2 regions of the Paenibacillus protaetiae genome follow, and region 2 is predicted to be linked to the other one. Evidence: a T-box and tRNA genes for the amino acid it is inferred to sense, from the RefSeq annotation. Region 2 holds a T-box; the other holds one or more tRNA genes.

Region 1 (4,395 bases), 1.1 Mb from region 2:
GAGAGATCCGGTGAAATTTTAATACCTGTGAAGATGCAGGTTACCCGCGACAAGACGGAAAGACCCCATGGAGCTTTACTGCAGCTTGATATTGGACTTTGGTACGATCTGTACAGGATAGGTGGGAGCCTGGGAAGCATGAGCGCCAGCTTGTGTGGAGGCGACGTTGGGATACCACCCTGATCGTATCGGAGTTCTAACCCGCTACCGTGAATCCGGTAGGGGGACCGTGTCAGGCGGGCAGTTTGACTGGGGCGGTCGCCTCCTAAAAAGTAACGGAGGCGCCCAAAGGTTCCCTCAGAATGGTTGGAAATCATTCGGAGAGTGCAAAGGCATAAGGGAGCTTGACTGCGAGACCAACAAGTCGAGCAGGGACGAAAGTCGGGCTTAGTGATCCGGTGGTACCGCATGGAAGGGCCATCGCTCAACGGATAAAAGCTACCCTGGGGATAACAGGCTTATCTCCCCCAAGAGTCCACATCGACGGGGAGGTTTGGCACCTCGATGTCGGCTCATCGCATCCTGGGGCTGAAGTAGGTCCCAAGGGTTGGGCTGTTCGCCCATTAAAGCGGTACGCGAGCTGGGTTCAGAACGTCGTGAGACAGTTCGGTCCCTATCTGTCGTGGGCGTAGGAAATTTGAGAGGAGCTGTCCTTAGTACGAGAGGACCGGGATGGACGTACCGCTGGTGTACCAGTTGTTCCGCCAGGAGCACCGCTGGGTAGCTATGTACGGACGGGATAAGCGCTGAAAGCATCTAAGCGTGAAGCCCCCTCAAGATGAGATTTCCCAGTATGTAAGACCCCTTGTAGACGACGAGGTGGATAGGTTCGGGGTGGAAGCGCAGCAATGCGTGCAGCTGACGAATACTAATCGGTCGAGGGCTTATCCTAAATCAAGCTAAAGATTCATTGCATCACCTTTCGCATCCAGTTTTCAAGGCGCAAAACCTTGGTTTGAAATGTTCCCTGATAGCTCAGTTGGTAGAGCACTCGACTGTTAATCGAGTTGTCACAGGTTCGAGTCCTGTTCGGGGAGCCATATAGAGAGGTGTCCGAGTGGTCGAAGGAGCACGATTGGAAATCGTGTAGGCTCTAACCGGGTCTCGAGGGTTCGAATCCCTTCCTCTCTGCCATAAGGCCCGTTGGTCAAGGGGTTAAGACACCTCCCTTTCACGGAGGTAACAGGGGTTCGAATCCCCTACGGGTCACCAAAGGTTTTTTAAAAAAAGTGTTGCAAAGCGACCAGATATATGATATATTATGAAAGTCGCCTATGACGTGGAGGGTTAGCTCAGCTGGGAGAGCATCTGCCTTACAAGCAGAGGGTCGGGGGTTCGATCCCCTCACCCTCCACCATTTAACTGACGCGGGGTGGAGCAGCCCGGTAGCTCGTCGGGCTCATAACCCGAAGGCCGCAGGTTCAAATCCTGCCCCCGCAACCAAACTTTACCTTCGGAATGATCCGAGAATATGATGTGGAGCTGTGGTGTAGAGGCCTAACATGCCTGCCTGTCACGCAGGAGACCGCGGGTTCGAATCCCGTCAGCTCCGCCATTATAACACATAAGGCTCGGTAGCTCAGTCGGTAGAGCAGAGGACTGAAAATCCTCGTGTCGGCGGTTCGATTCCGTCCCGAGCCACTTTTATAAATAAATATGCCGTTGTAGCTCAATTGGTAGAGCAACTGACTTGTAATCAGTAGGTTGGGGGTTCAAGTCCTCTCGACGGCACCACGTGGAGGATTAGTGAAGTGGCTAAACACGGCAGACTGTAAATCTGCTCTCTCTGAGTTCGGTGGTTCGAATCCATCATCCTCCACCAGTTATATAGGGGCATAGTTTAAAGGTAGAACAACGGTCTCCAAAACCGTTGGTGTGGGTTCAATTCCTGCTGCCCCTGCCAGAAAATATTGAATAGCTTTGAGTAACATGGCGGTCGTGGCGAAGGGGTTAACGCACCGGATTGTGGCTCCGGCATTCGTGGGTTCAAGTCCCATCGATCGCCCCATTAATACTCTAAAACCATTCAACGACGTTGGGGATTAGCCAAGCGGTAAGGCAACGGACTTTGACTCCGTCACTCCAAGGTTCGAATCCTTGATCCCCAGCCATTTGCGGACGTGGCTCAGTGGTAGAGCATCGCCTTGCCAAGGCGAGGGTCGCGAGTTCGAATCTCGTCGTCCGCTCCATCTTAATCTGGCGCCATAGCCAAGCGGTAAGGCAAAGCTCTGCAAAAGCTTTACCCCCAGTTCGAATCTGGGTGGCGCCTCCATTACAATCTTTATATGTGCCCTTAGCTCAGCTGGATAGAGCGTTTGACTACGAATCAAAAGGTCAGGAGTTCGAATCTCTTAGGGCACGCCATGTTTCATAAGCCGGTGTGGCGGAATGGCAGACGCGCGCGACTCAAAATCGTGAGGGAAACCGTGGAGGTTCGAGTCCTCTCACCGGCATCAAAAAAACAGATTGGCAAAGTTACTTGAAAGTAACTTTGCCAATCTGTTTTTTATTTTTATCCATCTCCTCTGAATTCGTTTCTTCCTCGATTGCCGTCAGCCTGCTGTTGGATAGGCCGGCTTTATGCAGGTGCAAACCTTTGCTCCTCTTTATTCCGTTCTTTTGTACAGGGTTCAAAATTCTAAAGCGGATGGGCAGCTTCCGCGGCTTAGCTAGGAAGTATATAGCCAACTGCATGTTGATAAGATAAATGGAGGATAATGTAATATTTCTGTGGAATTTTGTTTTTATCTTGATTTTAAGGAGTTATTGCGATGGAAATCATTTTTATTCGGCACGGTCATGGAGAACTTCTCAACGATTATCCAAATCGCTTAAATACCATACACCCTGGACTGACGGAATACGGGAAAATTCAGGTTACTCGTTTGCGAGACCAACTGTCTTCAGACGACTTGGTGCTGGTTAGTCCAACGAAGCGGACAATTGAGACCGCAATCATGTTGAAGGATGATTTGAACTTTATCGTTACGCCGCTTGTCGGTCCGAGAATGTTCCCTCAAAATCCCGAACTCCCCGGTTTGCTATGTGACAATATCTATTCAAAGACTGAGCTTGCAAATTTTTATAAGAACTTAGAAACGCTCGAACTGGAGTTGGATTGTTGGAGTGAAGGAATTAACAGGATTGAGCAGAGTCTGTTTGAAGAGTACGCTAAAAAGTTATTGGATTGGATAGGCGATAAATATAAAAAAGTGTTTATTATCTCACATGACGGTACGATAACGAATTATCGTATTTTGCTGGGAGAAAAGGGTTTGACAAGAGAAGATTTCCTTGGCGAAGCAGGGGTATATAAGCTAACTACAAATAACAAGCACAATTAACCGTTTCCACAAGACGGTTATTTTCTTTATAGTTGATAGCAGCAATATTTACGAAATAGCTTAAGAATGTAACTGAAGAAGAGCAACTTAAACAGCCTTAGCTCTCATGAAATATCGAGCTAAGGCTGTTTAAGTTGCTTTTGGATCATAAAGCGATCCCACCAGATACATAGGCTTAGGCTGCAGTTGGCTGAGGAGTTCAGAGATTATGGTCTAAAACCGTCTTTAATTGCCGCCGGCGAAAAATTCGCGTGTTTCTTGGCGCGCTTTGGGTGGTAATACGCGATTGAGCTCTTCGTTCAACCAATTCAAGGACTTGCTGCGCAACGTATTACGCATGCTTTCCTCCGCCTCAAGCATTGCCAGGTTGATGACGCATGGTGTAGCTCGGGTGGTTGCCGCGAACTGTTCGTCCTGGCAGAGACAGCTGTTATTTTTAATATTTTTACATTGGAAGATAGGAGCCACACCTTCAACGGCTTCCACGACATCCCAGAAGGAAATATCCGCAGGAGGCTTGGCCAGTTTATAACCGCCTTTAACTCCTGGGACAGAACTGACGATACCGGCTTTTGTCAATTTGCCAAAAACCTTCGACAGATAGGTTTCCGAAATGCCTTGAAAGGTGGAAAGCTCTTTGATACCGATGGCAGCATCGGGCGGAATATCGATCAAATATACTAAGCAATGCAGTGCATATTCAACACCGATACTATACTGCATGCAAACACCTGCTTTCTAGCCGTAGAGGCTGATATTAAACATCTTAGGTGGATTTATAATCCTTGTCAAACGAGGGGATTGGAGGATTTATCAAGCAAAATTGCGCTGGATTGTCGGTTGACAACCTCGAATGAAAGGTTTATATTGTAGACAACACAAATCGTCGATAAACATTGTCTACAATTATATTCGCAAGGCAAATTATCTATTTACGGAGGAGATTACGATGGAAACAAGATTCAATTATGTTGAGGCAAGTCCTGGCGCTCTGCAAACGATGCTGAAGCTGGAAGGTTTTATCCAGACGAGCGGATTGGACGCAAAGCTC
Region 2 (4,395 bases):
TGCTGTTTATTTACCATTACGCCAAAGGAAACCGCGATATTAAAGTATTCAAGCGGGAGATTCATTCCGACGATATATTAAAATCGCTGGCGATTTCGGTTTTGGCCACGATCCTGTGCGCTTTCTCGATTATTGCGATCAGCTTCTCGGACAAGCAGGTCCCGCTGCTCGCGATCGTGCTTGAAGTATGCTCTTCGTTTGGTACCGTAGGCTTGTCGACAGGCATTACGCCGGACTTAAGCGCATTCGCCAAATGCATCCTGATGGTCCTCATGTTTATTGGAAGAATCGGCTTAACGTCCGTTTTATTTATGATTAGCGGCGGACAAAAGGAAGCCAAAATCCATTACCCGGTAGAGCGGGTCATTACGGGGTAATTCATAAGCCCTGCGGGCAGCATGTAAAGCGCCAGCCATCCTTAACGGAAGGCTGGCGCTTTTTGACGTTTATATCCCTTCTCTTCTGCGCATTAGCCGCTTGCATCTAATTATAATATCTGTTATATATGTAGTATAACAGTTATGCGTTATTAATCATTTTCGAAAAGAGGAACCGCTATGTTTGTAGAGCTTGATTTGCAATCGGATGTCCCCATCTACACGCAGCTTGTCGACCAGATTGTGGAGGGTATCGCAAACGGCGGGCTGAAGCCCGGCGATCCGCTGCCGTCGGTTCGCAGCCTTGCCGCCGACCTGGATATTAATTTGCATACGGTGAATAAAGCGTATCAGCAGTTGAAGCAAGAAGGATTTCTGCAAATTCACCGCAAGCAAGGCGTCATCGTGCAGCCAGGCGAAATGCCGGGCGTAACAGCCGAGTTTGAAACCCGGATGACGAGACAGCTCAAAGCGTTAGCGGCAGAGTCCGCCGTCCGCGGGCTGAATGCGGAACAATTCAGCGCTTATGCCGAGCGTATATACCGGCAAGTATCAACAACCGACAATGGGAGGAATCAGCCATGAACGAAACGGCTTGGGGTTTAATTTTGTTTGGCGCAACGGATTTGATTTTGATCGCAAGCTTTGCTTGCTATCCGTATATTTTGGCTCGCGCCATTTTGTTCGGCGTATATGTGCCGGAAGCTTTCCGCAATGATCGTAAAGTGTCGCAAATGCGGTTCAGATTCACCGTCTCGCAAATATTGGCCGATCTGGCCGCTGCTGCCGCGGTCATAGGCTGGGCGCTGGCTAGCGGGACCAAGATGGTTGATGCGCTGCCGATCGTTGTGCCTGTTCATCTCGTATTCGCCCTATTGTTCTACATCGTGTTCCACCGCAAAGCGGTTCAATTGAAAGCGGAGCAAAACTGGAGCCTCAGCGAGGTACAGCCGGCCAAACGGGTAGCGAGCTTGAAGGACCGGCGTAAAGAAGCGATCATGCCGCCTCTGTCGTTTGCGCCACATCTGTTCATCCCGCTTATTATAATGGCGCTGATCGGCATGCACTGGGATCAAATTCCGGACAGCTTCGCCACGCATTTCGGCTTGAACGGCAAACCGGATCATTGGTCGGCCAAATCGTTTGGTTCTGTATTTTCCTTAAGCTTTATCCAGCTGGGAGCTGGTATTTTATCCGTTCTGATTAACTACACGATCGGGACGGCTAAGCAGCAGCTGGACCCTGCCGATCCTGAAGCTTCGCTCAAGAAGCAGTCGCAATTCCGCAGCGTATTATCCCGTTTCGTATGGCTGATTATGCTGGCTCTCATTTTGTTTGTCGGGTACGGCCAGGCATCTATGCTGTTTGAGCAAAGCTTCGGCCAAGTGCCGGGCTGGGTGGACGCGCTGCTTCCGATTCTAATGATTGCCGGGACGGCTATTCTGCTTGTATACAGCTCGCGCAAAGGGCTTGGGCAAAATTATGATACGGCGGCAAAAGATGACCGGCTGTGGAAGCTGGGCGGCACAACGTATTATAATCCGCAAGATCCGTCGCTGTTCGTTTCGAAGCGCAGCGGGCTTGGCATGACTGTCAATTTTGCGCATCCGGTCAGCTGGATCATTATCGGTTTGCTCGTCTTGATCCTCGCGATCGTTCCTTTTTTGGGATAAAATAGCCCAAATAAACATCAAGCTGCGCAGCCTATTTAGACCTTTACAAATTATTTGCATAATGTAAAAATTAACTAACTTCAATCGCATACCTATATGCAATGACGAAGAGAGTACGCATATCGAATACGCCAGAGAGCTGATGGCCGGTGCGAATCAGTGTAGGGAATATGCCGAAGTGGGCTTCCGAGCATCCAAACCGAACAGCACAAGTCAAGTAGGCTTTGGCGAACTGTCTCATCGTTACAAGAGACGCGTATTCAAACGGCTTCATGCCGTTTCGATACGTCAAAGCGAGTCCGGCATTTCACTGGACTAACGAAGGTGGTACCACTGGGTTTTCTCGTCCTTTTCAGGACGGGAGCCCTTTTTTTATTGTCTAAGGAGGGATTCGAGTGAGCAGCACAATCGTATTAACGGGCATTAAGCCAACCGGGAAAGTCCACGTCGGCAATTATTTGGCCGCAATCAAACCTGCGCTGCGAATGGCAGCCGAGCCTGGCCGGACGTCGTTGTTTTTTATCGCCGATTATCACGGGCTGACGTTTATTCAGAACAATGAGGAGTTCAGAGAGCTTACGTACGGCATTGCGGCCACATGGTTGGCGCTTGGGCTGGACCCGGAGCATACCGTTTTCTACCGCCAGTCCGATGTCCCGGAAATATTCGAACTTAGCTGGATTCTGTCCTGCCTTGCGCCTAAAGGGCTGATGAACCGCGCGCATGCGTATAAAGCAATCGTCGACCGCAATGGGATGCTTGGCGCAGATGCGGACAACGGCGTTAATATGGGGCTGTTTACGTATCCCGTCTTAATGGCGGCGGACATCCTGCTGTTTCAATCCGATCTGGTGCCGGTCGGCAAAGACCAAATTCAGCATGTCGAAATCGCCCGCGACATCGCCGAATTGTTTAATCGCGTTTTTGGCGAGACATTCAAGCTGCCGCAGTATGCCGTAGACGAAGAAACAGCCGTAATCCCGGGGCTTGACGGCCGCAAAATGAGCAAAAGCTACAATAATACCATTCCGTTGTTTGAGCCGGCTGGCACGTTGCATAAGCTGATTAACAAAATCAAAACGGATTCCACGCCGCCCGGCGAACCTAAAAACCCGGAGGATCCCCCCCTTTTTGCGCTATATAAACCGTTCGCTTCCGAAGCGCAAATCGAAGTTATGCGGGCAAGCTACGCTAACGGTATCAGCTGGAGTGCTGCAAAGCAGGAGCTGTTTCAGGCGATGGACGCCTTTTTGGAGGAGCCGCGCCGCAAATATGAGGATTTGATGGCCGATCCTGCGCAGATCGACGCCATCTTAAAGCAGGGGGCGGCTAAAGCAAGGGCGCTTGCGGCTCCCCAAATGGATAAAGTACGGCGCGCAATCGGCCGTTAAGGCGGCTGTTAACGTTTGGTCCACGAATCCTTTAACGGAACAATCCGGTTAAACACCGGTTTCTCCGCCGTGCTGTCTTTCCGGTCCAAGACAAAATAACCGTGGCGTATAAACTGGAATGTATTCTCAGGCGTAGCGCTATGGATAAACGGCTCCAACAACGCCTGCTTCACAACCGTAAGCGAATGCGGATTTAACCCCGATCTCCAGTCTTCGCCTTGAATGGACGCATTCTCAAGCAGCAGCGGCTCGTATAGGCGAACCTCCGCTCGCACGGCATGGGCGGCGGATACCCAATGAATCGTCCCTTTCACCTTGCGGCCGGTAAAACCGGCGCCGCTTCTGGTCAGCGGGTCATACGTGCAGCGCAGCTCCATGATTTCACCGGTTTGCGGGTCTTTCACCACTTCATCGCAGCGGATAAAATAAGCGCCCTTCAGCCTCACTTCCGTTCCCGGGCTCAGCCGGTAATAACCGGCTGGAGGGTGCTCCATAAAGTCATCCCGCTCAATGTAGATCGTTTGAGCGAAAGGAACTTCCCGCGTGCCCAGCTGCCTGTTTTCGCTGCTGTTGTCCAGCTCCAACAGCTCCATGCCTCCTGCCTGGTAATTAGTGATAACAACTTTAAGCGGATGCAGTACTGCCATGACACCAACCGTTTTCGTTTTCAAATCCTGCCGAAGATGATGGTCAAGAAGCGCCAAATGCGCCGTGCTGTGCACCCTGATGCTGCCAATTTCCCGGATAAAGCTGCGGATGCTTTCCGGCGTATAGCCTCTTCTTCGCAGTCCTTTCAGCGTCGGCAGCCGGGGATCATCCCAGCCGTCCACCACGCCTTCATCAACCATAGCGCGGATATAACGTTTACTGGTAACCGCACCGGTAATATGCAGCCGCCCGAACTCTCTTTGCCGCGGCGGCTCCGTATAACCTAACTCATGCAAAACCCATTCA

Evidence for each region. The T-box of region 2 lies ahead of ET464_RS05295 (tryptophan--tRNA ligase). A T-box ahead of a tRNA ligase gene usually reads a tRNA of that ligase, here a tRNA-Trp.
Region 1: it encodes a tRNA-Trp, which carries the amino acid that the T-box ahead of ET464_RS05295 (tryptophan--tRNA ligase) is inferred to sense. The anticodon was not compared.

What each region holds. Positions count from the first base shown of each region.
Region 1 is NZ_CP035492.1:2,330,961-2,335,355, reverse strand. It holds rRNA gene ET464_RS10855 (23S ribosomal RNA) at 1-892, shown strand, start outside; tRNA gene ET464_RS10850 (tRNA-Asn) at 965-1,040, shown strand; tRNA gene ET464_RS10845 (tRNA-Ser) at 1,044-1,134, shown strand; tRNA gene ET464_RS10840 (tRNA-Glu) at 1,138-1,212, shown strand; tRNA gene ET464_RS10835 (tRNA-Val) at 1,282-1,357, shown strand; tRNA gene ET464_RS10830 (tRNA-Met) at 1,367-1,443, shown strand; tRNA gene ET464_RS10825 (tRNA-Asp) at 1,479-1,555, shown strand; tRNA gene ET464_RS10820 (tRNA-Phe) at 1,569-1,641, shown strand; tRNA gene ET464_RS10815 (tRNA-Thr) at 1,659-1,734, shown strand; tRNA gene ET464_RS10810 (tRNA-Tyr) at 1,738-1,822, shown strand; tRNA gene ET464_RS10805 (tRNA-Trp) at 1,830-1,903, shown strand; tRNA gene ET464_RS10800 (tRNA-His) at 1,933-2,008, shown strand; tRNA gene ET464_RS10795 (tRNA-Gln) at 2,037-2,111, shown strand; tRNA gene ET464_RS10790 (tRNA-Gly) at 2,115-2,189, shown strand; tRNA gene ET464_RS10785 (tRNA-Cys) at 2,199-2,272, shown strand; tRNA gene ET464_RS10780 (tRNA-Arg) at 2,288-2,364, shown strand; tRNA gene ET464_RS10775 (tRNA-Leu) at 2,375-2,453, shown strand; gene ET464_RS10770 (phosphoglycerate mutase family protein) at 2,772-3,344, shown strand; gene ET464_RS10765 (Rrf2 family transcriptional regulator) at 3,570-4,067, opposite strand; gene ET464_RS10760 (carboxymuconolactone decarboxylase family protein) at 4,294-4,395, shown strand, end outside.
Region 2 is NZ_CP035492.1:1,185,355-1,189,749, forward strand. It holds gene ET464_RS05280 (TrkH family potassium uptake protein) at 1-377, shown strand, start outside; gene ET464_RS05285 (GntR family transcriptional regulator) at 558-962, shown strand; gene ET464_RS05290 (DUF1648 domain-containing protein) at 959-2,050, shown strand; T-box leader at 2,143-2,404, shown strand; gene ET464_RS05295 (tryptophan--tRNA ligase) at 2,446-3,441, shown strand; gene ET464_RS05300 (glutamine--tRNA ligase/YqeY domain fusion protein) at 3,450-4,395, opposite strand, start outside.